3 regions of the Chryseobacterium sp. POL2 genome follow, and region 2 is predicted to be linked to each of the others. Evidence: riboswitches for the same ligand, from Rfam matches in the RefSeq annotation. Region 2 holds a riboswitch; each other region holds the start of a gene.
What was found. A riboswitch is a leader RNA that binds a small molecule or an ion and turns the genes downstream of it on or off. The one in region 2 is predicted to bind S-adenosylmethionine.
Positions count from the first base shown of each region.

Region 1 (10,326 bases), 330 kb from region 2:
TAGTTCTATTTGCAAAATACAATATTTTGTATAATCATATTATAAATATATTCCTTTTTTTATTCTGTATGCAAATTATACTAACAATATTTTTAATAAAAGCGCTTTCTTGTTAATCTTATTCTTTTTTGGGATTTAAAACGGATAAAATATGATCTTGTTTTCTTTTTATAAATTTAAAAACTACTAATGCATACAAATTATTTTATTTTAAAATTTCAATTAAAGACTTTAAAGAATTCTATCAAATATTAATCATGTTTTCATAAAATATCAATTCAATTGACTAATTTTGTAAAGCTTTAAAAATGAATATTAAATCAAATTAAATTTAGAAAATGAGTTACATTTCTTTTATCGATGCTAGACAAATTCTAGACTCTAGAGGTAATCCAACAGTAGAAGTTGACGTATTCACAGAAAATGGTGCAATGGGACGTGCGGCAGTGCCTTCTGGAGCATCGACTGGTGAGCATGAAGCAGTTGAATTAAGAGACGGTGGGAGCGATTATCTTGGAAAAGGCGTCCTTAAAGCTGTAGAAAATGTAAAAGAAGTTATTGCTCCAGAATTAATTGGTTTGCCAGTTTTTGAGCAAAATTTGTTAGACCAAATTATGATTGACCTTGATGGGTCCAACAACAAGGGGAATCTTGGTGCTAATGCTATTCTTGGTGTTTCTTTGGCCGCTGCAAAGGCTGCCGCTAACGAGTTGAGAATGCCACTTTATAAGTATGTGGGTGGTGTTAATGCCAATACGCTTCCTGTACCGATGATGAATGTTATCAACGGAGGATCTCACTCAGATGCGCCAATTGCATTTCAAGAGTTTATGGTAATGCCTGTGAAGGCAGACTCTTTCTCTCACGCTTTGAGAAAAGGAACTGAAATTTTCCACAATTTAAAATCTATTTTACATTCTAGAGGCTTATCAACAGCTGTTGGGGACGAAGGAGGATTTGCGCCAACATTTAAAGGGACAGAGGATGCTCTAGACACTTTATTACAGGCAATTGAAAAGGCTGGTTACAAGCCAGGTGATGATGTGATGATTGCTTTGGATTGTGCGGCGTCAGAATTTTATAAAGATGGTATTTACGATTATAGAAAATTCCAAACGCCAGATTCTGCACAGTTCAGTAGAAGCGAGCAAGTTAACTATTTGGCAGAATTAGCAGCTAAATATCCAATTATCTCCATCGAAGATGGTATGCATGAAGATGACTGGGAAGGTTGGAAAATGCTAACAGACAAAATCGGTGACAGCGTACAATTGGTTGGTGATGACTTGTTTGTAACAAATGTTGAAAGGTTGTCTAGAGGTATTAAAGAAGAAGTTGCCAATTCTATTTTGGTAAAAGTTAATCAAATTGGTTCTCTTTCCGAAACGATGGCTGCAGTTCAAATGGCTCAAAATAATAAGTACACATCTGTAATGTCTCACAGATCGGGCGAGACAGAAGATGCAACCATTGCTGACCTTGCTGTTGCGATGAACTGTGGACAAATCAAAACTGGGTCTGCATCTCGTTCTGATAGAATGGCAAAATACAACCAATTGATAAGAATTGAAGAAGCATTGGGTGAAACAGCCGTTTTCCCAGGTTTGGATGCTTTTAAAATTAAAAGATAAGTAAGTTTTAACAAAATTTTAAAAAGAGCGAACTTTCGCTGTTTGCTCTTTTTTATGTATATTTATACCAAAATTATTTTATAATGTCAGATAATAAAGTTATATTGAATTACGATGGTAATTCCTATGAATATCCTATCGTTGACAGCACTATTGGAGATAGAGGGATAGACATTTCTAAATTAAGAGACCAAACGGGTCTTATCACTTTGGATTTAGGTTACAAAAATACTGGTGCAACAATCAGTGATATTACTTACCTAGATGGTGATAAAGGAGAATTGTTCTACAGAGGTTATCCTATCGAGCAAATTGCTGAAAAATCAAACTTTACAGAAGTAATGTATTTGTTACTTCATGGTGAATTACCAACGCAAGATCAGTTTACTTCTTTTGATAAAAACATCAAAAATTATAATTTCGTAGCAGACGAAATGAAAAAAATTCTTGACGTTTTCCCTCGTTCTGCTCATCCTATGGGCGTTTTGTCTACTTTGACTTCTTCCTTGACAGCTTTTAATCCTAAAGCGGTTAATGTTAATTCAAAAGAAGAAATGGATCACGCAGCAGAATTAATGTTAGCAAAATTCTCTCATCTTTGTGCATGGACTTACAGAAAAACGCAAGGTTTACCAATCAATCACGGTGATAATAGCTTAAGCTATGTTGAGAACTTCTACAGAATGGCATTCAGATTACCAAACGAAGAATTTGTAATGGATCCAGTTGTAGTAGATGCTTTAGATAAATTGTTAATCCTTCACGCTGACCATGAGCAAAACTGTTCTACTTCTACAGTAAGAATGGTGGGTTCTGCACACACAGGGCTTTTCGCATCTATCTCTGCTGGAGTTTCTGCACTTTGGGGACCACTTCACGGTGGTGCTAACCAAGCAGTTATTGAAATGCTAGAAATGATAGAACAAGACGGTGGTGACGTTAATAAGTGGGTGGAAAAAGCGAAGAGCAAAGAAGACAGCTTCAGACTAATGGGCTTCGGACACAGAGTTTACAAAAACTTCGATCCACGTGCTAAGATTATCAAAAAAGCAGCAGACGATATCCTTAACAAATTAGGAATCCACGATAAAGCTTTAGATATCGCAATGCAACTAGAAAAAGTAGCATTGGAAGATGATTACTTCGTATCTAAAAAATTGTATCCAAACGTTGACTTCTACTCAGGAATTATCTACAGAGCATTAGGCATTCCAACAGAAATGTTTACAGTAATGTTTGCATTAGGAAGACTTCCAGGATGGATTTCTCAATGGAAAGAAATGAGATTGAAAGGTGATCCAATTGGTCGTCCAAGACAAGTCTACCAAGGTGCCGGTCTTAGAGACTATGTTGACATGACAAACAGATAATCAAATTTATCTTAAATATAAAACTCCCTATTTTGGGAGTTTTTTTATGTTTTAATTTTATCTTTAAACTTCTTTTCGGGAAGATAACATATTGAGCGAAACGCCGCTTAGTATTAAAACAATTCCGATTAATAAATTGCGTGTGAAAGCTTCATTAAAGAAATAAACACTCACGGCAACGGCAACAACTGGTTCCAAAGCGCCCATAATTGCAGTGGGCGTAGAACCGATTTTCTGGATGGCTAAAACCAAAGTTACACTAGATATTAATGTGGTTACAAATGCAAAACTGACGAAATTTAAAACAATAGAAAAACTAGGAATGCTTAGATTTTCTTTTGAAATCAAAGATTTTATTAAAAAATAAATAGACGTGAATAACATCGAGTAGAAAGACAATTTTATCCCAGAAACATTGATTTTTGCTTTGTTCACGATGATGATATAAAGGCCATAAAACAACGCACTCAGCAATACAATTCCGAGCCCTAGATAATTTATTTCAAATTTATCACCTTTCAAACACAAAATTATAACGCCAGAAAAAGCCAATAATAATGAAACAATGCCCATTTTGGAAAGTTTTTCATGGTAAAATAAAAACATAATCGACGCGACGATAACGGGATAAACGAAAAGAACTGTCGAGGCAATTCCAGCAGATAAATAATCATATCCCAGAAACAAAAATTCTGATGATAGGGCATAAAACAATCCCAAAATCATTAGAATCCCACATTCCCATTTGTTGATTTTAAAATTTACCTTTTTATATAGTAGATACAGGCTCACCATAATTGCTGAAAATAAAAATCTATAAAACAACGTAACGTCCATAGAGAAGTTAATCTGTTTCATCGGAAGTATAAAAATCGGAATCAAACCATACGAAATGGCTGAAATAATGGCTAAAATATATCCTTGAGATTTCATTGCTTTTCAAAAAATTCTTGCAAAGTTACGTCTATGCAATCAGAATTTGTTTGTTTTTGCACCAAATGATATTTTTTTTGCACGAAGTGTTTTTTCCATCTATTCCAAAAACTTTGGATAAATACTTTGAAATTGTTTAGTATTTCAAAAATTTTATATTTTAAATCATCTTCACGCAGATGATATTCCTCATGCCCGCGCCATAGGAGATACTTTGCAATCTGTATATTTGCCTTAGACGAGAATTTTATGAAGCTAAATATTAAAAACGAAACAGGACAACTGAAATCTGTAGTTTTGGGACAACCCAACTCTTTAGGAAATCCACCAAAACTAGAGGAAAGTTACGACGCAAAGTCTTATTTTTCTATTCAAAATAATATTTATCCTACAGAAACCGACATCGTAGCCGAGATGAATGCCTTCGAGCAAGTTCTTCTAAAACATAAGGTTAAAGTCTATCGTCCAGAAGTTATCGAAGATTACAATCAGGTTTTTGCACGCGATGTCGCTTTTGTTATCGATGATAAAATGATTATTTCTAATATTATCGAAGACAGAGCGGACGAGCAGGAGGCTTATCGCAAAATTTTTGAGCAAGTCCCTTGGAGAAATATTATCAACCTTCCAGAAACTGCGCATATTGAAGGTGGCGACGTTATCGTTTGGGACGATTTTGTTTTTGTAGGAACTTGTTACTCACAGGATTATAGGAATTTTAAAACCGCTAGAACCAATGGTTATGCCATAGAAATTTTAAAAGAATATTTCCCTAAAAAACGTATTCTCGATTTTGAACTAAAGAAAAATGATACCGAACCTTACAAAGGAATTCTGCATTTGGATTGTACGTTTAACCCTGTTGGAAAAGACAAATGTATAATTTATAAAAATGGATTTGTTGACGAAAGCGACTATCATTTGATTCTTGATATTTTCGGTAAAGAAAATTGTTTTGAAGTTAATGATGAAGAAATGTTCGAGATGTATCCTAATATTTTTTCCATCTCGCCAGAAGTGGTGGTTTCCGACAAAGCCTTTACAAGATTGAACAATCATCTTCGCGATGTTTGGGGAATAAGCGTGGAAGAAATCCCCTATCGTGAAATTTCTAAAATGGGCGGATTGCTAAGATGTTCTACTATGCCTTTGGTGAGAGAATAAAAAATAGTCTTGCATATTTAAAATTTAGTTAATACTTTTGCTCTTGTAGTTCAAAATATAGAATTACGCTTATCCAGAAAGATGGAGGGATTTGACCCGTTGAAGTCTTGGCAACCTGCTTAGGTAAGGTGCCACATTCAACCTCAGGAATGAGGAAAGATAAGTCAGAGATTATTTGAAATATATTATTAAAAATATTCAAAACTCTTTCGGCTTGTCGGAAGAGTTTTTATTTTTCCGGCAAATGCCCAACATCTTGGATAAGTTTTTAATGTTTAATAATTTTAAATTTATAAAAGATGAACCATTACAAATTCGAGACCTTACAAGTACATGCCGGACAAAGCGTAGATAAAGACACTAACAGTCGTGCAGTGCCATTGTACCAAACTACTTCTTACACTTTTAATGACGCACAACATGCTGCCGATCTTTTTGGATTGAAAGCCTTTGGAAACATCTACACCCGATTGATGAATCCTACAACGGATGTTTTCGAAAAACGTATCGCAGCTTTATATGGAGGCGTCGGCGCTTTGGCGGTTTCTTCTGGACATGCCGCACAATTCATAGCCATTACAAATATTTTGCAACATGGTGATAACTTCGTGACTTCGCCTTATTTGTATGGTGGAAGTCATAATCAGTTCAAAGTGAGTTTTGCAAAATTAGGAATTGAAGCACGCTTTGCAAAAGACGATAATCCAGAAGATTTTGAAGCTTTAATTGATGACAATACCAAAGCTTTGTATGTGGAAACGATAGGCAATCCCACTTTGAATATTGCTGATTTTGAAGCGATTGCAAAAGTTGCAGAAAAGCATCAGATTCCGTTAATTATCGATAATACCTTTGGTGCAGGAGGTTATTTATTTAATCCATTCGAGCACGGCGCAAGCATCATTGTAGAATCTGCCACAAAATGGATTGGCGGTCATGGTACAAGTGTGGGCGGCATCATCGTAGATTCTGGAAAATTTGATTGGACAAATGGGAAATTTCCTTTATTGTCTCAGCCGTCGCCCGGTTATCATGATTTGGTGTTTACTGATGTTTTTGGGAAAAATTCGGATTTTGGAAATATTGCTTTTATCATCAAAGCTAGGGTAGAAGGTCTGCGTGATTTTGGTCCAACGATTTCACCTTTTAATTCGCATCAATTGTTGTTGGGGCTAGAAACTTTATCGCTTCGTTTGGAAAGAACGGTTGAAAATGCTCAAAAATTAGCAGAATTTCTAGAACAACATCCGAAAGTTGAGAAAGTGATTTATCCTGGTTTAGAAAGTTTTACCGATAAAGAAAATGCCGAAAAATATTTGAAACGCGGTTTCGGAGGCGTTCTTAATTTTGAAATTAAAGGCGGAAAAGAAGCGGCTGTAGAATTTATTAATTCTTTAAAGCTAGCGAGTCATCTGGCAAATGTTGGCGATGCTAAAACTTTGGTAATCAATCCTTCATCGACGACGCATGAACAATTGAGCGATGCCGAACAAAAAGCTGCCGGAATTACGCCTGGACAAATCCGTGTGAGTGTAGGAATTGAACATATTGATGATATTATTGCCGATTTTGAGCAAGCTTTTTAAAGATTCTAAATTCATAATGATAAAATGACAAGTTCGGTGGTTTTTCTGCCGAACTTTGCTATTTTTGTGACCTAAACATATTTCACATTATGCAAACAACCAATACTGTTTTGATGATTGAGCCGATTGCCTTCGGTTACAATGCCCAAACGGCAGAGAATAATTATTTTCAAGTAGAACAAAAAGGCTTGGAAGTTCAGGATAAAGCTTTGGAGGAATTCCATGTTTTTGTTGAAAAACTTAGAAGTAAAGGTGTTAATGTTATAACAATAAAAGATACGTTGGATCCGCATACGCCAGATTCGATTTTTCCAAACAATTGGGTGAGCTTTGCTGCGGATGGGACAGTTGTACTTTATCCGATGTTTGCGCCCAACAGACGTGCAGAACGCCGTGAGGATGTTTTAAACGCAATTAAATATAAAGGTTTTAATATCACTAAAATCGATGATAGAAGCAACGCTGAAAAAGATGAAAAATTCTTGGAAGGTACAGGAAGTATGATTTTCGATCATGATCATAAAATTGCTTATGGCTCTGTGTCGTTGAGGTTGGACGAAAAACTATTCCGTGATTTCTGTGCAGAGTATGGCTATACGCCAATTGTTTTTCATTCTTACCAAACGGTGGATGGAATCAGGCTTCCGATTTATCATACCAATGTGATGATGTGTGTCGCGGATAGATTTGTGGTGATTTGCCTTGATTCTATTGATAATGAACTGGAAAGAGAAAAAGTGATTGAAGTGATTAAATCTAGCCAAAAAGAAATCGTAGAAATCTCGGAAGAACAACTTCAGCAGTTTGCAGGAAATATGCTTCAGGTTCAGAATGATCATGGTGACAAATTCCTTGTGATGAGTCAATCGGCTTATCGCTCTCTAGATAAACATCAGATCGCACAAATTGAACAATATTGTGAAATTATCTATTCGGATTTAGAAACGATAGAAACTAACGGTGGCGGAAGTGCGCGTTGTATGTTGGCGGAGGTTTTCCTTCCTAGAAATTAATCTTTTTGTATGTGATGACCAATCTCTAGCCCCGATGGAAGCGGCATCCTTTTTTGAGGTGGCTGAGCGGAGCCGAAGCCCCGTAACAAAAGATACAGCGGACAGCGGGAATAAGCTTCCAAATAATCAAAGACAGACTAAAAATATCTTGAAAAAACACAACATAAATGAATGACAAAGGGCTTCATATTTTAATAACTTTAAAAACAGAAAAAAAAGATTTGCTTTTGGATTGTGAATCTTTTGAATCTTTTGCAATTTCAACTTTAGAAAAATATGAAGCAGAAGTTGTGGGGAAATGCAGGCATATTTTTGATAACCAGAGTTATACTACTACGATTGTTTTGAAAGAATCGCATCTGTGTATACATACTTGGCCAGAATATAATCAACTGCAATTCGATGTTTTTTTATGTAATTATTTACAAGATAATACGAAAAAAGTGGAAGCTATCGCAGAGGATATCGTTTCATATTTTGAAGGAGAAGTTTTGCAACAAGATAAAATATATCGCTAATGGAGTTCGTTTGTCCAGTTTGTAATATAAAAAATCAGCATCAGCTTGACTTTATAATCGAAGAATATGTTTGTTCCTCATGTTATAATCTTATTGATGTCAGACAAAACAAATCGAGAAAACAATTACCTAGACAAGGAAGTAATGTGGTTTTAGACACCACAAAACGCGGAATAATAGATGGTGTAGAGTATTTTGTGGTTGCAGTCACTTGTCGCAACTATGCTAATGTTGCGGAATGGAGAGAATATTTTCTAAAAGACAAAGATGGTAATAATGCCTTCCTGAGTGAGAGCGATGGACATTGGGTGTTTTTAAAATTGCAAGATGAAGCTTTTAATGAGCATCGTGGTTATTGTGATTTTAAAGGCAAATTATATAGACATTATGAGACAACACCAAGTTCAGTTTCTTATCTGGAAGGTTTTTTTGAGGATAGAGTGAGTTTTAAAGTTGCTACATATAAAGAATACGTCAATGGTACAGAAATGGTCTCTTGGGAGCAAAGCGGTTCGGGGAAAGTTTTTTTCTGGGGAAAACATATTTCTAAATACAAGATCAAACAACAATTTCTGCCGAACTATATGCCAAGCTATCAAGGTATAGGTATTGTCCAACCCTTTTATGTAAATATAAAACAGGTAGCTCCGATTTTTGTAATGACAGTTTTGTTGATGACTTTGTTTCAGATTTTTGTAACGAGTAATAACAACAACAAAATAGTTTTCGACCAAAGAATTTTATATAGAGATATTTTTAATAAAGAATTAATCACCAAAAGTTTTAGCTTAGAGGGTGCATCTGCTCCTATGCAAGTAAAATTGGCTACAGATGTTGATAATTCTTGGGCAAGTATAGAGCTTAGTCTTGTTAATGAAAAAACGAATGAAGTGACCTATGCAACCAAAGATATAGAATATTATCATGGTTACGAATCTGGTGAAAGCTGGAGCGAAGGTTCCAAAACTGAAAAGTTTAACTTATGCGGAGTAGCTCCAGGGAATTATCATTTTGTAATTGCTGCCCAAAAGGAAAAAGCGCCTTACATTTACAATGACGTCTATATATCTGAGGATAGATCCAAAAGTTATGTTATGACCAACGACGGTTTTATGGATGTTATTGAAAACCCTACTGGAGATAAGATGGCTATTAATCTTTCAAATTTAGAGAATAATAATCCAGTCGTTTTTAAAGAATTAGAAGCAGCAAAACTTTTTACAAAGAATAATCCATCAGCTGTGCTATCTATCAACGAAGAAGAAACTAATACTGATTTTGGTATTACAGCAGAATGGCTACCAGTTAGCTATAGGAATTTTGTGATTATTATAATTGTAATATTAGCTTTGGGTATAGGATTATATTTTTTGAAAGGATATTTTGATACGATGAAGTGGAAGAACAGCTCTAACTCACCTTATTAATTTTCTAAAAATGAAAAATGTTTTCAATTATATTAAATCGAATTGGTTGCTACTGAGTATTGGTTGCGGATTTTTTGTTTGGTTTGTCTACCTGACTTATTCTGGGAACCAATGGTGCGATTGTGTCAAAACTGAAAAAATTCAAGATGGGCAACGTACAAATACACATACAAGAAGTTTTTACAGATTTTATCATAAATAAAAAATAAAAGAGATGGGAGAATTTAATTACTTACCGATTATAAATTCGATATTGTATTCTTTTTTAGGAATTGCAATTTTGGTACTTTGCTATTGGATTATTGAAAGGTTGACACCAGAAAAAACCTGGCATGAAATTTCAAAAAATAATAATATGGCGCTAGCTATTATTTTTGGTGCCTTTATTATTGGGATTTCTATTATCATAAGCGCCGCAATACATGGGTAGAATAAAACTCTCTTTTGAGATTTTGTTGCTTTTTTCGGTGTTTGTAATAGCAACTTGTGGTCTGGTATACGAGTTGGTTGCGGGTGCTTTGGCAAGTTACCTTTTGGGAGATTCTGTGAAACAGTTTTCTTTCATTATCGGTGTATATCTTTTTGCAATGGGTGTGGGCTCTTATTTGGCAAAGTTTGTTAGAAAAGATCTTATTGACAAATTCGTAGAAATCGAAATCCTTGTAGGCGTTATTGGAGGAATAA
Region 1 covers NZ_CP049298.1:2,418,907-2,429,232, forward strand. Annotated here, with positions in the region: gene eno (phosphopyruvate hydratase) at 339-1,631, shown strand; gene G6R40_RS11240 (citrate synthase) at 1,715-3,001, shown strand; gene G6R40_RS11245 (DMT family transporter) at 3,065-3,934, opposite strand; gene G6R40_RS11250 (dimethylarginine dimethylaminohydrolase family protein) at 4,184-5,098, shown strand; SAM riboswitch class I at 5,165-5,264, shown strand; gene G6R40_RS11255 (O-acetylhomoserine aminocarboxypropyltransferase/cysteine synthase family protein) at 5,398-6,684, shown strand; gene ctlX (citrulline utilization hydrolase CtlX) at 6,774-7,697, shown strand; gene G6R40_RS11265 (S-adenosylmethionine decarboxylase family protein) at 7,865-8,215, shown strand; gene G6R40_RS11270 (DUF4178 domain-containing protein) at 8,215-9,642, shown strand; gene G6R40_RS11275 (hypothetical protein) at 9,653-9,844, shown strand; gene G6R40_RS11280 (DUF350 domain-containing protein) at 9,857-10,072, shown strand; gene G6R40_RS11285 (polyamine aminopropyltransferase) at 10,065-10,326, shown strand, end outside.
Region 1: another riboswitch for S-adenosylmethionine. It lies ahead of G6R40_RS11255 (O-acetylhomoserine aminocarboxypropyltransferase/cysteine synthase family protein); the one in region 2 lies ahead of G6R40_RS12800 (Na+/H+ antiporter NhaC family protein).

Region 2 (10,326 bases):
ATTATCTCCATACCTCACTTGGTTTGCATTAGAATACGCAATGATATCTTTTGTAGCGATGTTTGTAAAACTACCAGCACTTTGCGTTGTCCAAGTTGAATATACCGGGAAAGTGGTATCAATTGCGTGGGTTAAAAGTCCATTCTGTGTGGCGACTACAACTTTTTCATCGATAATGCCAGCTTCGAGAGCTGCATTGTAATTTCCTCCAATATTAAAAAATGCACTTTCACCAAATTCTCTTTTTTCAAGATTAAAAATAGAAACGCCATATCCTGCCGAGATAACCGCCTTATTCCCAGAAATAGAAATGTGATTAATTTTTTTATCTCCTAAATACCCCATTGCAATTGGAATGTCAACGATAAGGAACACACCTTCTGGCGTAATAACGTCCATTGCACCAGATTTGTAACCTACAAGTCCGATTTGTGTTTCCGGATTGTAATCAAAAGCTGTTATTTTAACTTCGTGTAAGCCATTGGCTTTTGATAATTTTTTAATTTCGCCTGAGGTAGGATTATAATAAAAAATTCCGTTTTCTGTTGCAGCTATTAGTTTTTGTCCATCATCACGAATGGCCAATACGTTATTATAGGAAAACAAATCACTCCATTTTGAAGTGTTTTGTGCGGTCAATGCTCCTAAACTAAGCAATGAAGATAATAATAAAGCTTTTTTCATATTAGGCAATTATGCTTTCATCTATAACTTGATTTCTCCAAGAAATATTTTTCACAGACTTATCTTTATTAAAATAAAAATCGATTCTTCCCAACAAAAGTCCAGCCCAACCAACTTGATTCACCAAGACGTTTTTCCCGTCTTTATTAACAAAAATTTGAGGTTCTGGTAAAAAAGTGTGGGTGTGGCCTCCCAAAATAATATCGATTCCAGATGTTTTGCTGGCTAAGATTTTATCGGACATTTTCTCTGCTTCTTTTTCGTAATCGTAACCAAGGTGCGATAAACAAATTACCAAATCACATTGTTTTTCTTGTCTCAAAATACGACTGTATTCTTGGGCGGTTTCTATAGGATGCAGATATTCCGTTTCCTTATAATTCGCTTTTCCTACAAGCCCCTGAAGTTCTACACCCAGCCCGAAAATTCCGACTTTTATTCCGTTTTTATTAAAAATTTTATAAGTTTCTGTTTTGCCGTCTAAAATAGTATTTTTAAAATTATAATTGGAGCAAATAAATGGAAATTTCGCATTGGGTAAAACTTTTAGAAAACCTTCTAGTCCATTATCGAAATCGTGATTTCCCATTGTTGAGGCGTCATATTGCATCATACTCATCAATCGGAATTCTAATTCGCCACCGAAAAAGTTGAAATAAGGCGTACCCTGAAAGATGTCACCAGAGTCCAAAAGCAAAACATTGTTTTCCTGATTTCTGATTTGTTGGATAAGACTTGCTCTTCTTGCAAAACCTCCTTGGTTGGGGTTTTTGGAGTAAGAAGCATCAAATGGTTCGATACGGCTGTGTTGATCGTTGGTGTGTAAAATGGTTAACTTAAGATCTTTCGAAGATGTCGGTGAAGTTAGCGTATTAGCAAGCGTCAAACTTGGTGTCAAACTAAGTCCTAAAGTTCCTGCGCCTAGATATTTTAAAAATTCTTTTCTTTTCATAATTTTCTATTTTAAATCCAAACGTATGTCTGTTGGAACTTTCACTTCTTTATTTTCTTTAAATTTTTGAATGAAAAGATCCCGCATTTTGATGCCTGTCCCGATCATTTGACCTTTATTGAAAAAATACATACGATCGCCACCCATTGCCAAATAGTCCGAGGTTGCGATGTTATAGATTTTGTCTTTATCAATCGGTTGTCCCGATATTAACCCCGTTTTTATTTGATTACCACTTGTCAGAATTGTAATGTGCGAAACAGGATTGTTGGTTTTGTTTTCCAAATAATATTTGAACATATCTTCCAGATCGCTGCCTTTTATTTTGACAATTACGATTTCGTTTTCGAAAGGCATGACTTCATAAATTTGTTTGACTGTAATGTCACCTTGTGGAATAATTGTACGGATACCTCCGATGTTGATGACGCCACCATCGATTTGTGAAATGTTGTTTTTCTTCCCCCATTCTGCGGCACCATCGTAGGTGAAATCGGCTAGGAGATTTCCCAGGTTACTATTGTCACCCGTTTTGTTTAGCTCAACAGAAGTATGAGAGATTTTAATGTTCATTTGCTTTTCAAGTTCGCTTTTGTAAGGCGCAATTACTTGATTAAAATTCGGGTCTTCAACAAGTTTCACATCAATCACAATATTTTTTTGAGGGTCAATATTGCTGATGTTTTGACGTGGCGAGCAGGCGTTAAGTAGCATTAGTGAAAATGCTAGCGCCAAGATGTGTAAGCGTTTCATGTAAGGTGAAAGTTTTAGACAACAAATCTAAGGATTTTTCTTAAAGCAGATTTCTTATCTTTTTAGTAAGTAATACATTTTGCTGTGTATTTTTTCGCTCTAATATTTAATTATAAACAAACGATTGAACGCATCTTATTTTTTGAAAATTTGATAAAAGAAATTCACTTTAAAATAAAACAAAAATCATAACTTTACCTATCAGTAATTTTTTAATAATATGAGCAATTTAAAAGGTGTAGGTGTTGCATTGGTAACGCCATTTAATGAAGATTTATCGATAGATTTTGATGCGTTAACCAAGTTGGTTGACTACAATATCGATAATGGGACTAACTATCTCGTGGTTTTGGGGACAACAGCAGAAGCGGCAACACTTTCCGAGGACGAGAAGAAACAGGTTATTGAGCATATTATAAAGGTGAACAATGCACGTGTACCATTGGTATTAGGAATCGGTGGTAATAATACGATGGAAGTTAAAAAGCAAATTGAAGAAACAGACTTGTCGGCTTTTGATGCTGTACTTTCTGTATCGCCTTATTATAACAAACCAAATCAAGAAGGGCTTTACCAACATTATAAAATGATTGCTTCTACAGGGAAAAATATTATTATTTATAATGTTCCGTCAAGAACTGGACAAAATATCGAAGCTGATACAACTTTGAGATTGGCAACCGAATTCCCAAATCTAATCATGATAAAAGAAGCGGCACCTAATATTCTACAATATTTTGATATCATTAGAAAGAAACCAGCAGGATTTAACCTGGTTTCTGGTGATGACGAGTTTACACTGCCAGTGACTTTAGCGGGCGGTAACGGCGTAATTTCTGTAATCGGACAAGCTTATCCAAAAGAATTTTCAACGATGGTACAATTGGCTTTCGATGGAAAAGTGAAAGAAGCTTACGACATTCATAACAAATTGGTTAACATCACAAGATTGATTTTCGCAGAAGGAAATCCTTGCGGTATTAAAACTGTTTTAGCAGAAAAAGGAATTGTCAAAAACTATTTGAGATTGCCTTTAACAATCGCTTCGGAAGGATTGCAAGACAAGATAAAAGCAGAAATGCAAACCATCTAAAACAATATCTAGGGCTTCGGCCCTTTTTTTATTTTTTAAATTATGATAACAACGAAAAAGGCGAGTCAGTTCGATATTTCTATAATTCAGGATTTGGCGAGACGCTCATGGGAAGATGCTTACGCTGAGATTTTGTCTAAAGATCAGTTAGAATATATGTTGGATAAAATGTACTCTGAACACGAGATTATGTCGCATTTTCAGAATCCGAATTATCATTATTTTTTAATTTTTGAAAAGGAGACGCCACTAGGTTTTGTCGGTTTTGAGCATCATGTTGAGTCCGACATTACAAAACTTCACCGCATTTATCTCGTTCCGGAAGCCAAAGGAAAAGGTGCTGGAAAAATTGGACTTAATCTGGTTAAAGAAAAAACGAAAGAAAATCTGGATTCTAAAATTATACTCACGGTTAACAAAAACAATTCAGCAAGACAATTCTACGAATCCCAAGGTTTTAAAGTCTATGACGAAGCCGTGTTCGACATTGGGAACAATTATGTGATGGATGATTATTTAATGGAATTTGATATTTGATTTCGGTTAAAGAAAATAAATACAAATACACAAATCAGCAATAACCAAATATAATAAGAATGTCCAACGAGCGATAGATAATCAATATTCTCTTTGCTGAAACTCATTAATATTAAAACCTGTGCGCCGTAAGGAATAATGCCTTGGATGATACAGGCAAAAATGTCCAATACAGAAGCCATTTTTCGGGGCTCTATTTGATAATGTTCAGAAACAGGTTTTGCAACTTTTCCTGTAATTAAAATCGCAATGGTGTTGTTGGCAATACAAGCGTCCACCAGACTTACCAAAATGCCCATGCCAAACATTGCCGAGAATTTTGATTGAATGCTTTTCAGGATTTTATTTAATAAAAAACGAATGCCACCAGCATATTCAATAATGCCTGCAAGTCCTCCCGTTAGTAACGACAGTAGGAAAATTTCTGTCATCGAGGTAAAACCTTCATAACTGGTTTTCGAAAATGTGATGAGGTCCATTCCCGCGCTGTACCAACCGATAATTCCAGAAACGACAATCCCGATGAGCAATACGAAAAAAACATTCATGCCTAGAAATGCCAATCCAATAACCAGAATATAAGGAATCAAAAGATAAAAATGACTGTTGTGTTCGGTGTGATGCTGTAGTGGTGGCACATCCGAATTATTTAAAAATAGAAGGACAATTGTTATTAAAAATGCTGGCGCGGCAATCCACAAGTTGGTTCGGAATTTATCCGACATTTTGCTTCCCAAAGACTGAGACGCCGCAATAGTCGTATCCGAAATTACGGAAAGATTGTCCCCAAACATCGCTCCAGTCAACAAAGCCGCAGCCATAAGGTTGATGTCAATACCACTTTTTGTAGCCAGTTCAATAGCGATGGGCCCAAGGGCAACAATACAACCTACCGACGTTCCGGAGGCTAATGATAGAAAAGATGCTAAAATAAAAATCCCCAACGCAATGTAATTAATAGGAATATAGTCCAAACCCAAATTAACAATTGCATCAACACTTCCAGAAGCTTTTGCTACTGCTGAAAAAGCGCCTGCCAAAAGATAAATAATACACATGGTCAGCACATTCTTATCACCACAACCTTTTAAGAATTCATTCATTTTAGTTCTAAAGGGAAGACGGATTATCAAAAATGCGGAGATAATACCCACGGCCATAGCAATAGGAGACGGCAAGGCATAAAAATCACCCAAATATATTCCAGCGCCTAAAAAGCTAAATACAAAAACTAAAAAAGGAATAAGGCTAATGAAGCTTTCGCGAGATTTGTTTTCTGTCGTCATGTATTGATGTTTAGTAAGACCACAGCAGAAGATTGATAACAACATTTTTTCCAAAAATTGGCTTATCGCTTTAGCACCTTGCTTGTCGTTGCAGGTTGCTACCTCTGCGGAGGTTCCTGATAATTGAGTTACAAAACTATGTTATAAATGCCAATCTTCCAAATCTTTAGGAAATCTTGCCCCACTTATTTTTGCCTTTATATTGTTTGATGTAAAAATTCTTCATGGACAAATGCTTCGGATGTACAAGCAGTGCATCTTTTTGCAACAGATGTTCAACAGCCAGTTTTGCGCTTTTTATAATCTCCGAATCGGTCATGAGGTTCAGCTTTTTGAAATCGACAACGCCACTTTGTTGTGTGCCCAAAATATCGCCAGGACCACGAAGCTCCATATCCACTTCAGAAATTTTGAAGCCATCGTTGGTTTCGGTCATGGTTTTAATGCGTTTTCGACTTTCGTTAGATAATTTATCAGAAGTCATAAGAATGCAATAGCTCTGTTCTGCACCACGACCAACGCGCCCGCGCAGCTGATGAAGTTGTGACAATCCAAATCGTTCAGCACTTTCGATGACCATCACAGAAGCATTTGGGACATTTACGCCAACTTCAATAACCGTTGTTGCCACCATAACTTGTGCATTTCCTGAAGCAAAATATTGCATGGCTTGATCTTTTTCATCAGGTTTCATTTTACCATGAAGCATCGCAATATTGTAACTTTTGAAATGTTGTAAAATATGATCAAAACCATCTTGAAGATTCTTGTAATCTAAAGTTTCGGACTCTTCAATTAATGGATAAACGAAATAGATTTGTCGGCCTTTTTGTAATTCTTCATGACAAAAATTGTACACATAAGCGCGGTCTTTCTCACGGCGATGTGCTGTAACAATAGGTTTTCTACCAACAGGCATTTCGTCGATTACAGAAACATCAAGGTCAGAGTAGAAACTCATCGCTAATGTTCTCGGAATGGGCGTGGCGGTCATTACCAAAATATGAGGCGGGATTTTGTTTTTTGCCCAAAGTTTGGCACGTTGTGCAACGCCAAAACGATGTTGTTCATCAATAATTACCAAGCCTAAATTTTTGAACTGAACAACATCTTCCAATACAGCATGCGTCCCAATAAGTATAGATAGTTCCCCCGACAAAAGTTGTTCATGAATGATTTTCCGTTCAGATGTTTTTGTAGAACCCGTCAAAAGTTTGACCTTAATATCTGTGTTTTTTAATAAATCTTGAATCGAATTAAAATGTTGTTGCGCCAGAATTTCGGTGGGTGCCATCATACAGCTTTGGAAAAAATTATCCATCGCGATCAGCATTGTTAACAATGCGACCATGGTTTTTCCGGATCCAACATCGCCTTGTAGCAAACGATTCATTTGTGTGGAGCGTTTCATGTCGGTTCGTATCTCTTTCAAAACACGTTTTTGCGCGCCAGTCAAATCGAAAGGAAGTTGATGGTTATAAAAGTTATTAAAATAGTCACCAACAATTGGAAAAGGATTTCCTATAGATTTGGTGTGTTGATGCAGTTTTTTCAGTCCAAAACCTAACTGGAAAAAAAAGGCTTCCTCGAATTTTATTCTTCGCTCGGCTTCTGCAGCTAGTTTTGCATTTTGAGGAAAATGAATATTAAAATAGGCCTCCATACGTCCCATTAATTTTAAAGATTTAAGGAGGTTTTCTGGAAGATTTTCGGTTGTAAGTTGAGGTAAGTTTTTCAGAATTTCATAAATGACGTTCTGAAACAATTTGTTAGTAATGCCACGTTTGGTTAGTTTTTCGCTGCTGGAATAGACTGGAAGAAGACTGCCAGATATGGCTTTGGTTTCATCGGTTTCTATCTCGGGATGCGGCATGGAAAAACTGTTGTTAAACGATTGGACTTTTCCGAAAATAAATATATCGCGATTAGCAGGAATAGACTCTTTCATCCACTTGGTGTAACGGAACCACACCAAATCCATTGCGCCTGTCTGGTCCCGGAATTTTGCACTTAGTCGTTTGCCTTTTGGAGAAACTACCTCTTGCAAATCTGTGATTTTCCCTTTCAACTGAACATCAATTTCTAAAGAAGGCGAAAGTTCTGCTACCGTATAGATTTTACTTTTATCGATATAACGAATCGGGTAGAAGTTAAGAAAGTCTTCTACATTGTAAATGGCCAAAACATTTTTGATGAGTTTGGCACGTTCTGGGCCAATCCCTTTGATAAATTCTATTGGAGTTTCTAGACTCAAAATGGTGTTGAAATAAAATGCAATTTACGGGTTTTTAAACATAATTAAAAATAGAAAGACATTCTAAGTTCTGTTGGAATGATAAATTGATGTGCATGGATTCATTTTAATTATTTGATTCAAATTTAATCTCAGTTTCAAAAATCAAAACTACTTTTGTATAATCTAATGAAATAACAATGAAAAAGTTTTTGCTCATAATTAATTTGGTGGTGTTTAATCTTATTTTCTCACAAGTTGATACGGCACAAGTGATTGTCCCGAACCGAATAAATACGGCGACCAATTTTCAAGAAAAACCTTATGTTATCATGATTTCTGTTGATGGATTTCGTTACGATTATCCGCAAAAATATCAGACAGAACATCTTAATAAATTGGCATCTCAAGGTGTAAAAGCTAAGTATATGACTCCCAGTTATCCCAGTATAACTTTCCCAAATCATTATACTTTAGTCACGGGACTTTATCCATCGCATCATGGCTTGGTTGATAATTTTTTCTATGATTACAAACGTCAAGAAGCTTATAAAATGAACGATCGTAAAGTGGTCAGCGATGGCTCTTGGTATGGTGGAAAGCCACTTTGGAGTTTGGCGGAAGAACAAGGCTTGCTGTCGGCTTCGCTGTTCTGGGTGAGTTCTCAGAGCGATGCGGGCAAGACACGTCCAACTTATTATTATAATTATCATGAAAAATTTAATAACGAAACCAAAGAAAATATTGTCCTTAACTGGTTGAAACTTCCTGAAGAAAAAAGACCACATTTTATAACATTATATTATCCAGAAGTTGATGCCAAGGGTCATCATCATGGTCCAGATGCAAAAGAAACCGCACAAGCTGTAAAAAGTGTTGACCAAAGTATTGGTAATCTGGTGCAAAAAATCAATGCCTTAGGTCTTAAAAACGTGAATTTTATTTTTGTTTCTGATCATGGTATGATTAAAGTTGATAAAGAACATACGATCGATATTCCAGAGATTTTGAAAGACAGGTCTCGTTTCGATTATTTTAATAGTCAAACTTTATTGCGTGTTAAAGTTAAAAATGCTGATGAAATAAAACAAGTTTATAGAGAACTAAAGCGCAGCAAATCCAAAGATTACAAAATTTATACGGCGGCTTGTATGCCACGACGCTTGCATTATGGTGCCAAAGATGATACATTCGGTAGAATTGGGGATATTTTTTTATTACCAAACGCCCCGAAAATTTTCTTAGAAAAAGGCAAAACGACTACTTTGGGAAAACATGGTTATGACCCCAAAAAAGTCCCTGAAATGCGAGCTGCTTTTATGGCTTGGGGCCCTGCTTTTAAAAATAATTTAGAAATTAATGCTTTTAACAATGTCAATGTTTATCCGCTTGTGACCAAGATTTTAGGACTTAAAATTTCCAGTTCTATTGATGGGACAGAAATGACGGCTGATAAAATCTTAAAATAGTTTTAAAGTTAGAAATTAAAAACGCCTTTCAAAAAAAATGAAAGGCGTTTTGCTTTATTTAGCACAAATTACTTTGAACTCAGTTCTTCTGTTATGCTGATGTTGATCTTCTCTGCAGTTGGCGTCATTGTAACATTCGTTTAACAACTTGGTTTCTCCATAACCTTTAGCAACAATTCGGTTTCTGCTAAGGCCTTTCGAAACTAAATAATTAACCGCAGAGTCGGCGCGACCTTGCGAAAGTTTCAGATTATAATCATCCGATCCACGCGAATCTGTATGCGAGGATAATTCTAATTTTATAGAGGGATTATCAGCTAAAAACTGATAAAGCTTGTCCAGTTCGGGTTTTGCATCGTTTCGGATTTCGGTTTTATCAAAATCATAGTTGATGTTTTGCAGGTTAATCGCTTTATCGCAAGTCGCTTCTTCCATACAAACCTGAAGGTTGAGAAATAACTTTTTAGTTCGGTCATTTAATTTGCCATCAAGATTTTCTGTTTGAGAAAAATAATTGCTTTTTTTCCCGTAGATACTGTATAATTCGTCTTTTTTAGCCATGAAACTAAAAGTTCCGTTGGCTGAAGTTTTCAAATTTCTGACTTCCGAAGTTGTTTCATTTTTAAGGCTGACACTTGCATAAGGAAGTGTTTTTTTTGTGTTACAATCGCTAACTTTTCCTTCGATGATAAATCTTTCGTCTTCGTTTTCCAAATCCATTTTCATAGGAATTAAGGTAATTAAAGTCGTTTTTTCAACACGTTTGCTGACCAGCGTTATATCACGAAATTTTCCTTTCAGTTCGTAATCATCAGGTTTTACATTATTAAAAGTGATTTTTCCTTCTTTATTAGACGTTCCGTAATAGGCGCGCTGACCTTGGCTGTTGATAAGTAGAACTTCTGCGTTGGGAAGCGCCTCGTCTGTATATTTGTCTTTTACGATAACTTCCAGTTTGTAAGGATAGCTTGTAGTTTTGGATTTTTTTGATGTATAAGAATTTCCGAATCGGTAAACCAAACCAGCAAATGCGCCTACAGAATGCGCTTCGTGCTCCAGGCTGCTTCGACCTTGGTAATTTTGTTCTACATTATTTTGGCCATTATTTTCTGTAAAAGGCCGATAGCCCGCAATATTTCCAGAGCCATTTTCTTTAACTTGAAAATGCTGCAAGTAATAAGCACCAAAATTTAACCCAAGATTTTCGGTAAAGAAATAATTAAATTCCAGTTGTGCTTTTGCCGAAGCTATACTTTTGATATCGTAACTGTTATGGCTGTTAAGGTCAATGCGATTGGCTTGGTCAACATATTGTTGCA
Region 2 covers NZ_CP049298.1:2,750,418-2,760,743, forward strand. Annotated here, with positions in the region: gene G6R40_RS12775 (T9SS type A sorting domain-containing protein) at 1-684, opposite strand, end outside; gene G6R40_RS12780 (bifunctional metallophosphatase/5'-nucleotidase) at 686-1,636, opposite strand; gene G6R40_RS12785 (5'-nucleotidase C-terminal domain-containing protein) at 1,643-2,389, opposite strand; gene dapA (4-hydroxy-tetrahydrodipicolinate synthase) at 2,610-3,482, shown strand; gene G6R40_RS12795 (GNAT family N-acetyltransferase) at 3,525-4,019, shown strand; gene G6R40_RS12800 (Na+/H+ antiporter NhaC family protein) at 3,995-5,305, opposite strand; SAM-I-IV-variant riboswitch at 5,340-5,433, opposite strand; gene recG (ATP-dependent DNA helicase RecG) at 5,472-7,559, opposite strand; gene G6R40_RS12810 (ectonucleotide pyrophosphatase/phosphodiesterase) at 7,739-9,007, shown strand; gene G6R40_RS12815 (OmpA family protein) at 9,062-10,326, opposite strand, start outside.

Region 3 (10,326 bases), 310 kb from region 2:
AAGAGCGCCTTTATAAAAAAACAGTAGAAAACGATTATCCCACACCTATCGTAACGAGCGCCGGCGCATTGATAGAAGGCCTTACAACATTGGGCGTAAAAAACATTGCCGTTGTTGCACCCTACATGAAGCCTTTGACACAAATGGTTGTTGATTATATAGAAGATCAAGGTTTTACTGTAAAAGATTGGATCGCACTAGAGGTTTCCGACAATCTGGAAGTTGCAGCTTTGGATCCGGAGAATTTAAAAGAAATTTATAAAAAACTAAATCTCGACGGTGTAGAGGCAATCGTACTTTCAGCTTGTGTCCAGATGCCATCTTTACCATCGGTACAATTTGTAGAAGACGAATCTGGCTTACCAGTTATTACCGCCGCAATCTCTACAACCTATAGAATGTTAAAAGAACTAGGACTCGAAGCAAAAGTTCCTAATGCAGGAGCTTTACTTTCAGGAAAATACTAAAAACAAAAGGCTTTACGGAAAATGTAGAGCCTTATTATTTAATTATAATAAAACTGGCATTAAAATTATTAATTTTGTAAAAAGTTTAGAATCACATGGAGGAAGGCAAAAAGAAAAGAGGCATACAATCAATTAATGTTGGCTTTTCTATATTAAAAGCATTAATGCAATCTCAATATCCGTTACCGTTAAAAGAAATTTCAGAGCAAATTGGACTTTCCCCGAGCAAAATCCACTCTTATCTTGTCAGTTTTCAGGAAGAAGAAATTGTACAACAAAATCCCGATACTGGCTTTTACAGCTTGGGCACTTCTTGTTTGAAACTCGGACTTGCCTATCTCGACCAATCCGATCTTGCAGAACTTTGCAAACCCCATATGCGTCAACTCGCAAACGACTTGGGACACACCATATTTTTAGGCGTTTGGGGTAACCGCGGCCCAACCATTATCTATAGATTGGACGGCACATATAGCGAAACTTTATTTGATTTAAGAATCGGAAGTGTATTACCTATTCTCACCTCAGCAGTTGGTAAAAACTTTGCGGCACATCTTCCCCATAGCTCAATGATGCCGATGATTATCGAAGAAATCAAGAGCAACAAAGGAGAACTTGACCTGGAAAACAATCTTAACAAAGTGAAAGAAATGCTTGAGACCGTTAAACAAGACGGTATCAGCCAAGGTCGCGCAGAAATCTTATCGGATCTCACGGCAATTTCGGTTCCTATTTTTGACTTTTCCAACACCATGATTGCCGGTTTAACCATTATGGGAAAAATCGGTGGACTCGACGACCGCATCAACGGAAGCGCCGCAAAAATGCTAAAACAAGCTGGCCTTGAAATCTCTCAAAAAAGAGGCTATCAACTCCCGGAATAATTATCAAGATTTTAAAATTAAAACTTCCCATGCTTCTTCAATTCTGTTCTGAAGCAGGAAGTTTTGCGCTTTTTTATGATGGTCAACATCGGAAGAAAACAGAGCTTCAGGAAGCGCATCGATATTTGCCAACATTCCTAGATCGTTTCCAGTAAAAACTTTACTACTTCTCAATTCAAAAGGAAGATTATTAATACCAATATTTTGATTATTTGGTCGTGGCACTTTAAATAGATTTTGATCATTATTTCGCGAATACCAATCGCCACCCAGCCGCGCCACCAAATCTAGTTTAGCCTGATCAATTTTTCCATCCTCCCCAAAACAATCATCTTTAACATGAACTTTTAGCACTTCACAAATAATAAGATTGCCAGCGCCAGCATTTTCACCAAGCGCTTTCACTTCAAGAACTTTACATTCAAAATTAACTGGACATTCTGCGATAAGTTTTGGTTTTACAAGGTCAGCGTCCAAAGTTGTTAAATCCACTTTTTCAAACTCATTAACCTCGCGACCGAAAGGCGCCGACGCTAACGAAATTTGTTGAACAATATCAAAATTAACCAACCCAATCACAACTTCGGGAACTTCCAAAATATTCCGTAAAGAGTCTTTATTAGGATCGTCTTTTCCTTGTCGCAATGGCGAAAAAATCAGTATCGGCGGTTTTGCACTGAACATGTTAAAGAAACTGAACGGCGACAAATTGCAATTTCCTTCTGAGTCGATGGTGGAAGCTAACGCAATAGGACGCGGCGCAATCGCATATTTCATAATATCCTGCATTTCGTAAGTCGAAATGTCTGTGGCTGCAAAACTTTTCATTCTTAGAATTTTAAAATTTAATTTAATAAATATTGTAAAAAAATAGGGTTTAATCCTTCTCAAAAATACTAATAACAATCAAGATTTCCGATGTTTTAGATCCAATTTTAAATATTAAAAATCCATACTCCTTTAATCATTAAAAAAGATCAAAATCTCGGTTTCAATAATTTGGCAACCGTAGCCGTCCAGCCACATTGATGCGACGCGTCAACACCCCGACCATTGTCACCATGGAAATATTCGTAAAACATGATGTAATCTTTGAAATACGGGTCTTGATTGAATTTTGAATCGCCACCGTTGAACGCGCGATTTCCATGCTTGTCTTTCAGAAAAATATTGCACAATCGTTGTGAAAGTCCTTTAGAAACCTCGTTAAGATTAACGACATTTTCAGAAGCTTTCGGAAATTCTACCTTCAGATTATCACCATAGAAAAAATGAAAGCGTTGCAGACTTTCGACAATTAAAAAATTTATCGGAAACCATATTGGACCTCGCCAATTCGAATTTCCGCCAAACATCCGACTGTCGCTTTCTGCGGGAAGATAACCCACTTCGTAATGATACCCTGCAATACTGAATTTGAAAGGATATTCTTCATAAACTTTTGACAGGGCGCGAATTCCATAATCACTCAGAAATTCTTTTTCGTCCAACATTCTGTCCAAGACTTTTTTAAGACGCGTTTTCCGCATGATACTCATCAAATGTTTGTTACCTTCGCCCTCAACATACCATTTGGACACCAATTGCGTTAAATCTTTTTTGTTGTGTAACACCCAATCCATCCTTTTCCTAAAATTAGGAAGTTTTTCTAGCAAACTATCCTCAATAACCTCAACAGCAAACATCGGAATTAAACCAACAATACTTCGAAGTTTTAAATTAACGCTGGATCCATCTGGCAATTGTAAAAGATCATAAAAAAACCCATCGTCTTTATTCCAAAGTCCATTGGTTTCGTTTCCTATATTTTCCATAGCTTCCGCGATGTACAAATAATGTTCGAAAAACTTAATCGCCATATCTTCATAAACTGGATTGTATGTCGCCAGTTCCATCGCAATACGCATCATATTAAGCGCATACATCGCCATCCAACTCGTGCCATCCGCCTGCTCAAGATATTCACCTTCGGTGAGTTTCATATTTCTATCAAATGCGCCGATGTTATCCAAGCCAAGAAATCCACCACCGAAAATATTATTTCCATTCAAATCTTTACGATTAACCCACCAAGTGAAATTTAATAACAGTTTCTGAAATACACTTTCTAAGAAGAATAAATCAAGTTTTCCATTATGTTTTTCATCAATCTTAAAAACACGAAACGTTGCCCATGCATGTACAGGCGGATTGACATCACTGAAATTCCACTCGTAGGCTGGTTGTTGTCCATTAGGATGCATATACCATTCTTTGGTCAGCAACAAAAGTTGATTTTTTGCAAAAAGAGAATCTATCAAACTAAAACTTACGCAATGAAATGCCAAATCCACGTCGCATACCAAGGATACTCCCATTTGTCGGGCATCGAGATAATATCTTTGTTGTGCAGATGTTGCCAATCATGATTTCTAATATAGCCTAAACGCTCAACAGGATTATCTGGATCGCCTGTCAGCCATTTCCCGACATTATAATGGTAAAATTGTTTGTTCCAAAGTAGTCCCGCGAAAGCTTGTCGCTGGACATTTTTTTCATCTTCACTTTTTATATCTTGTTGAATATGGGCATAAAAATCATTGGCCTCCTGAATACGGCGATTGAAATGTTCTTCGAAATCCCAAAAGGCATCTTCTAGAATATGTGGCGACAAACGAAATTCAAAAATTTTGTTGGCTTTTGCTGGTATAAGTTCTTCGCAACGAAAAGCCGCTTTGGTTCCTAATTTCTCAGGATTTACAGAAGTTCCGCCACGGAGGATATAATCATTAATCCCATCTTTATAAAAACCATCGTCGTGTGTTTCCCCGAAGAGTTTCGGCCTATTGGTTTCGTTTTCACAAAACAGCGCTTCTACATTTTTATTTCTGGAATAAAGCTTCTTCAGCGGGATACTATCATGATGAATATCAATTTCGCCTTGTTTAGAAAATTTTAATTGAGCTTTGTAATCGTTATAACCCCATCGCCAATTATTACGATACCAAAGTGTTGGCAAAACAACCAAAGGCGCATCATTATCACTACGATTATGAACATCAATTCTCACCAAAAAATCATCTTCTCCAACTTTAGCATATTCTATAAAAATGTCAAAATATTCATCATTATCAAAAATACCTGTATCGATAATTTCGTATTCTCTTTCCTTATTGGTTCGGTGTGCATTGGTATTAATTAAATCCTCGTATGGAAAAGCATTTATAGGATATTTGTAAAGCATTTTCATATAGCTGTGCGATGGTGTATTATCGAGATTATAAAAAATCTCTTTAATATCTTCACCGTGGTTGCCTTGGTAATTGCTCAACCCAAAGAAACGCTCTTTGATAATTGCATCTTTTTTGTTCCAAAAAGACTAGGCAAAACATATCAACTGCCTGTCATCAGAAATTCCGGCAATGCCTTCTTCCGCCCAACGGTACGTCCAACTTTCGGCATTATTGTGGTTTGTAAATCCCCACGCATCACCATTATTACTATAATCCTCCCGAACATTTCCCCATTGGCGGTGACTAACATAAGGGCCCCATTTTTTCCAATTCGGATTATTTATTCTTTCAAATTCTACCATTTGCTATTATTCTTATCAAAATATTTTATTTAAAATGATAAAGTCTCACTAACAAAATTACAAAATTCGGCGTTCTCAAAACATTAAATTTTATCACAATAAATATGTTTAAAAAAGATTAAAAAACCCCTACTCAGCAAAATCAGAAATTAGAATATTTTAAATAAAAACTTAAAACAAAAACACTTTACCCATAAAATTTTCTAAAATATTGTTATTTTTAGATTTTTTTATTGGAAATTAAAATTAAGTTGCTACATTTGCACAAGCGTTCATTCACATATTGAAAATGTTATCCAGAAAGGTTGAGGGACTAGACCCTACGAAACCTTGGCAACCCTTTGCGAAAGCGAAGAAGGTGCTACGTTCTACCAAAATATTTTGGACAGATAACAACTGAAGTTCTTTTTTCAGCCATTCTCAACGGCATTTTCAATGTATTTAAAAACATCATCAACATTGAAAAAAGAATTATTAACAATCCACATCAATTACAAAACACTTTCAGGAAAACACTTTGAAATTCCTCTTAGCTACGAAGTCTTTGGCAAAACTCTCGGCACTGCGCCAATTGTATTAGTAAATCATGCCCTAACTGGAAACTCAACCGTTTCTGGAAGCAAAGGTTGGTGGAAAAATATCATCGGAGCGCAACAGATTATTTCAACTAAAAAATACAGTATTCTTAGCTTTAATATTCCTGGCAATGGTTACAACGATTTTTTTATCGAGGATTATGAAAGCTTTACGAGTAAAGATATTGCAAATCTATTTTTACTTGGATTAAAACATTTAAAAATCCAGCGACTCCATAGTATTATTGGAGGTTCTCTAGGAGGTTCTATTGCTTGGGAAATGTTAGCATTACAACCAAATCTTGCCGAAAACTTCATCCCAATTGCCTCAGATTACAAAACCCACGATTGGCTTTATTCACAATGCTTGGTACAAAAGTACCTTTTAGATTCCGCAGAGAAGCCTTTAGAAAAAGCCCGCGTACACGCCATGTTATGTTACAGAACGCCAGAATCTCTTAATGAAAGATTTAATAACAAAATACTTCCAGAAAAATCCATGCGCGAATCAGAAGATTGGCTTATCTATCACGGCAAAAAACTCAACGAAAGATTTAGTTTGAAAGCCTACAAGCTCATGAACCAACTGTTGATGACCATAGATACGGATGAAAAATATTTAAGAAAAATTAAAGCCAATATCAACCTCATCGCTATTAATACGGATCTATTTTTTCCAGTATCTGAAATTAAAAAATGTTTCGAAAAAATTAAACAGGACAAAAAGGATATTTTCTACGACGAGATCGTATCCAGCCATGGCCACGACGCTTTTTTAATGGAATACAAACAATTACAAGAACTTCTAAAACCTATTTACTAAACACCATGACAGATCAACCCTCCATCAATATATACAGAAAAAAAGCCTTAGTTAATTTCGAAGGCAAGGACTTCCTTGGTCAAATTGGTATAGATTCAAGAATTTTTAACACTTTAAACAATGGCGGCATCAGCGTTGGCGTTATTTCTCAACAGGCTATAGAAAATGGCGTTTCGGTTTTGGTCGATGAGAAAGACGCAGAAGCGGCTGTAACATTGCTTTCCAAAGAATTTAAACATGAAAAAAACGCGGGCATCGTTAGCAATATTTACAGCATTGATAACCTTTGTGTACTCGGTTTTGTATCGGAACAGAATACAAAAATACTATCCGAGCTTCAACGTAATAAAATCTTCCCTTTATTACTAAGTCAAGCATCATCAACTGGTCGCGTCAACATTGTGGTGACAGATAACCAAACGGAAATTACCCAAAACATCATCGAAACCGAGATCTTTGGAAAACCTAAAGTCGTTCATCTGGCTTTAATTGGGCATGGAAATGTTGGTTCTACTTTAATTGAACAGATTTTAGATTCGGCCTATGACATTTTAACAAGAAAAAGAATTGATTTAAAAATCATTGCAATTTCCAATTCAAAGAAAATGGTATTAAATAAATCCGGCTTCAGAAGCGATTGGCGACAAAAAATCAATTATTCAAATACAGAAACTAATATTCAAGACATTATCCATTACGCCAAAGATCACAATCTAGAAAACCTTGTTTTGGTGGACAATACGGCTAGCAAAGATTTTGTTAAAAATTATACAGAATTTGTGGACAATGGTTTTGATATCGTTTCTTCTAACAAAATTTTCAACACCTCTTCGATTTCCGACTATCGAGATTTCAGAAACATTCTTGCTAAAAATAACAAAAAATACTTATACGAAACCAATGTGGGAGCAGGTTTACCTTTAATTGACACCATTAAACTTCTGCATCTTTCGGGAGAAAATATTACACGAATTAAAGGTGTTTTTTCGGGAACTTTGAGTTATGTTTTTAATCAGTTTTCAGTTCGGGATGAGAAATTTTCAAGCATAGTGAAAGAAGCAATGAACAAAGGTTTTACAGAGCCAGACCCTCGTGAAGACCTTTCTGGAAATGATGTCGCAAGAAAACTGTTGATTTTGGCGAGAGAATTAGATTTAGTAAACGAATTTGAAGATATCAACATCAAAAACCTCGTTACAGAACCACTTCTTCCAATTTCTAAAGATGAATTTTTATCGAGAATTGAAGAGCTAGATGAGGTTTTCCAAAAAACGAAAGATGATCAAGAACCGAATCACGTTCTTCGCTACGTCGGAGATTTGCATGGCGATTTGCAAAAAGACAAAGGCGAATTGGACGTGAAATTAATTTCCGTTCCTGCCAATTCCGCATTGGGACAACTAAAAGGTTCTGATTCTATTTTTGAAATCTATACCGAAAGTTACGGCGAAAATCCGATTGTAATTATGGGAGCTGGTGCTGGAGCAAAAGTAACCGCTCGTGGCGTTTTCGGAGATATTTTAAGATTGAGTGAAACGAAATAAATTAGATAATATAGCAATGTAACAATAGTTCATAAAATGGTAGACTAATAAAATAAAACAATGAGTACCGACAATCAACAACCAACAACTGATAACCATTTCGAAACCCTTGCCGTTCGCACCCAAACCGAACGCACGCAGTTCGATGAGCATTCTACACCGTTATATCTTACATCAAGCTTCGTTTTCGAAGATGCCGAAGATATGCGCGCAAGTTTTGCAGATGAAAAAAACAAAAATCTGTACAGCCGATTTTCTAATCCCAACGTAACTGAGTTTATCGATAAAATAGTGAAAATGGAAGACGCAGAATCTGGTTACGCTTTCGCAACGGGAATGGCGGCAATTTATTCCACTTTTGCCGCTTTGTTGAATTCTGGCGATCACATTGTAAGTTGCCAGTCGGTTTTTGGTTCAACGCATACTTTATTCACAAAATATTTTCCAAAATGGAATATCGAAACCTCCTATTTCAAAGCCGAAGACGAAAAGAATGTTGAAAAATACATCCAACCCAACACCAAAATTCTTTATGTTGAAACACCCACCAATCCTGCGATTGAGATTTTAGATTTAGAATTTTTGGCCCAAATCGCGAAGAAGCACAATCTTTTATTTATCGTAGATAATTGTTTTGCAACGCCCTATTTGCAGCAACCCATTAAGTACGGAGCAGACGTTGTAGTGCATTCTGCAACGAAATTAATAGATGGTCAAGGTCGTGTTTTAGGCGGTGTAGCGGTCGGAAAAGCAGATTTAATTCGGGAAATTTATTTGTTTGCGAGAAACACAGGACCCGCAATTTCTCCCTTTAATGCTTGGGTTTTGAGTAAAAGTTTGGAAACTTTAGCCATTCGAGTTGAGAAACATTGCGAAAATGCTTTGAAAGTGGCTGAGTTTTTAGAAAATCATCCGAATGTAGAATTGGTGAAATATCCTTTCTTAAAATCGCATCCAAGCTATGAAGTTGCTAAAAAACAAATGAAATTAGGTGGAAATATTGTCGCTTTTGAAGTGAAAGGAGGCAGCGAAGGCGGTCGAAATTTCTTGAACAAAATAAAAATGTGTTCCCTTTCCGCCAACTTGGGCGACACCCGAACCATTGTTACGCATCCCGCATCCACAACACATTCCAAGCTTTCTGGTGACGAAAGAAACGAGGTGGGAATTACTCCAGGATTGGTGCGTTGTTCAGTAGGATTAGAAAATGTGGAGGATATTATTGGTGATTTAAGGCAAGCTTTGGATTAAATTAGTTATCGGTTAAAAGTTATTGGTTATTAGAAAAATGAAAAAGGAATATACAGAATTAGAAGTTTGACAAGAGGCTAGAAAACTTGTGAATTCAGTTTACATTTTGTCAAAGAATTTCCCAAAAGATGAATTGTTTGGTTTAGTTAATCAAATGCGAAGAGCTGCGATTTCTATTCCATCCAATATCGCTGAGGGATGCGGAAGAAGAACCGTAAAAGATACACTTCAGTTTTTGCATATTGCCAGAGGGTCTTTGTATGAATTAGAAACACAATTTTATATTGCGCTCGACCAAAACTATATCAATGATGATGATTTTAAATCGATTCAGCTCCAAACTGTCTTATGTAAAAAATTAATTAGTGGATTTATTACCTACTATAAAAAATTAGAAAATGATAAATAATAAAACTTTGATATCGGAGAGACAATCAACTCTCTACCATCAACTTTCAACTAAAATACTGATTCTTGACGGCGCCATGGGAACCATGCTTCAACGCTACAAATTCGAAGAAGAAGATTATCGTGGTGAACGTTTCAAAGATTGGGAATATCCTTTGAAAGGAAATAACGATTTACTTTCTTTAACCCAACCACAAGCCATTGCTGAGGTTCACAAAAAATATTTGGAAGCTGGCGCAGATATCATCGAAACCAACACATTCTCCGGAACTACAATCGCGATGGCCGATTATCACATGGAGGATTTAGTCTATGAACTGAATTTTGAATCCGCAAAAATAGCGCGTCAAGTCTGCGATGAGTTCACCGCTCAAAATCCTGAAAAACCGAGATTTGTAGCGGGTTCTATTGGTCCAACCAACAAAACTGCGAGTTTGAGTCCAGATGTTAACGATCCAGGCTATCGCGCCATTACTTTTGATGAATTGAGAATTGCGTACAAACAACAGGCGGAAGCTTTGTTAGAAGGCGGTTCAGATATTCTTTTGGTGGAAACCATTTTCGATACATTGAATGCAAAAGCAGCACTTTTCGCCATTGATGAAATTGCTGAAGAACGAGGAATCCGAATTCCCATTATGGTTTCAGGAACGATTACGGATGCTTCGGGAAGAACATTGAGCGGACAAACAGCAGAGGCATTTTTAATCTCTGTTTCGCATTTGGATTTGTTGAGCGTTGGTTTCAATTGTGCTTTGGGAGCAAAACAACTAACGCCTTATTTGGAAACCATTTCTTCT
Region 3 covers NZ_CP049298.1:2,442,727-2,453,052, reverse strand. Annotated here, with positions in the region: gene G6R40_RS11370 (Asp/Glu racemase) at 1-467, shown strand, start outside; gene G6R40_RS11365 (IclR family transcriptional regulator) at 563-1,351, shown strand; gene G6R40_RS11360 (flavin reductase family protein) at 1,355-2,179, opposite strand; gene G6R40_RS15340 (MGH1-like glycoside hydrolase domain-containing protein) at 2,329-3,753, opposite strand; gene G6R40_RS15335 (hypothetical protein) at 3,660-4,661, opposite strand; gene G6R40_RS15330 (hypothetical protein) at 4,710-4,925, opposite strand; SAM riboswitch class I at 5,215-5,321, shown strand; gene G6R40_RS11350 (alpha/beta fold hydrolase) at 5,385-6,323, shown strand; gene G6R40_RS11345 (ACT domain-containing protein) at 6,329-7,867, shown strand; gene G6R40_RS11340 (O-succinylhomoserine sulfhydrylase) at 7,928-9,118, shown strand; gene G6R40_RS11335 (four helix bundle protein) at 9,207-9,527, shown strand; gene G6R40_RS11330 (homocysteine S-methyltransferase family protein) at 9,604-10,326, shown strand, end outside.
Region 3: another riboswitch for S-adenosylmethionine. It lies ahead of G6R40_RS11350 (alpha/beta fold hydrolase); the one in region 2 lies ahead of G6R40_RS12800 (Na+/H+ antiporter NhaC family protein).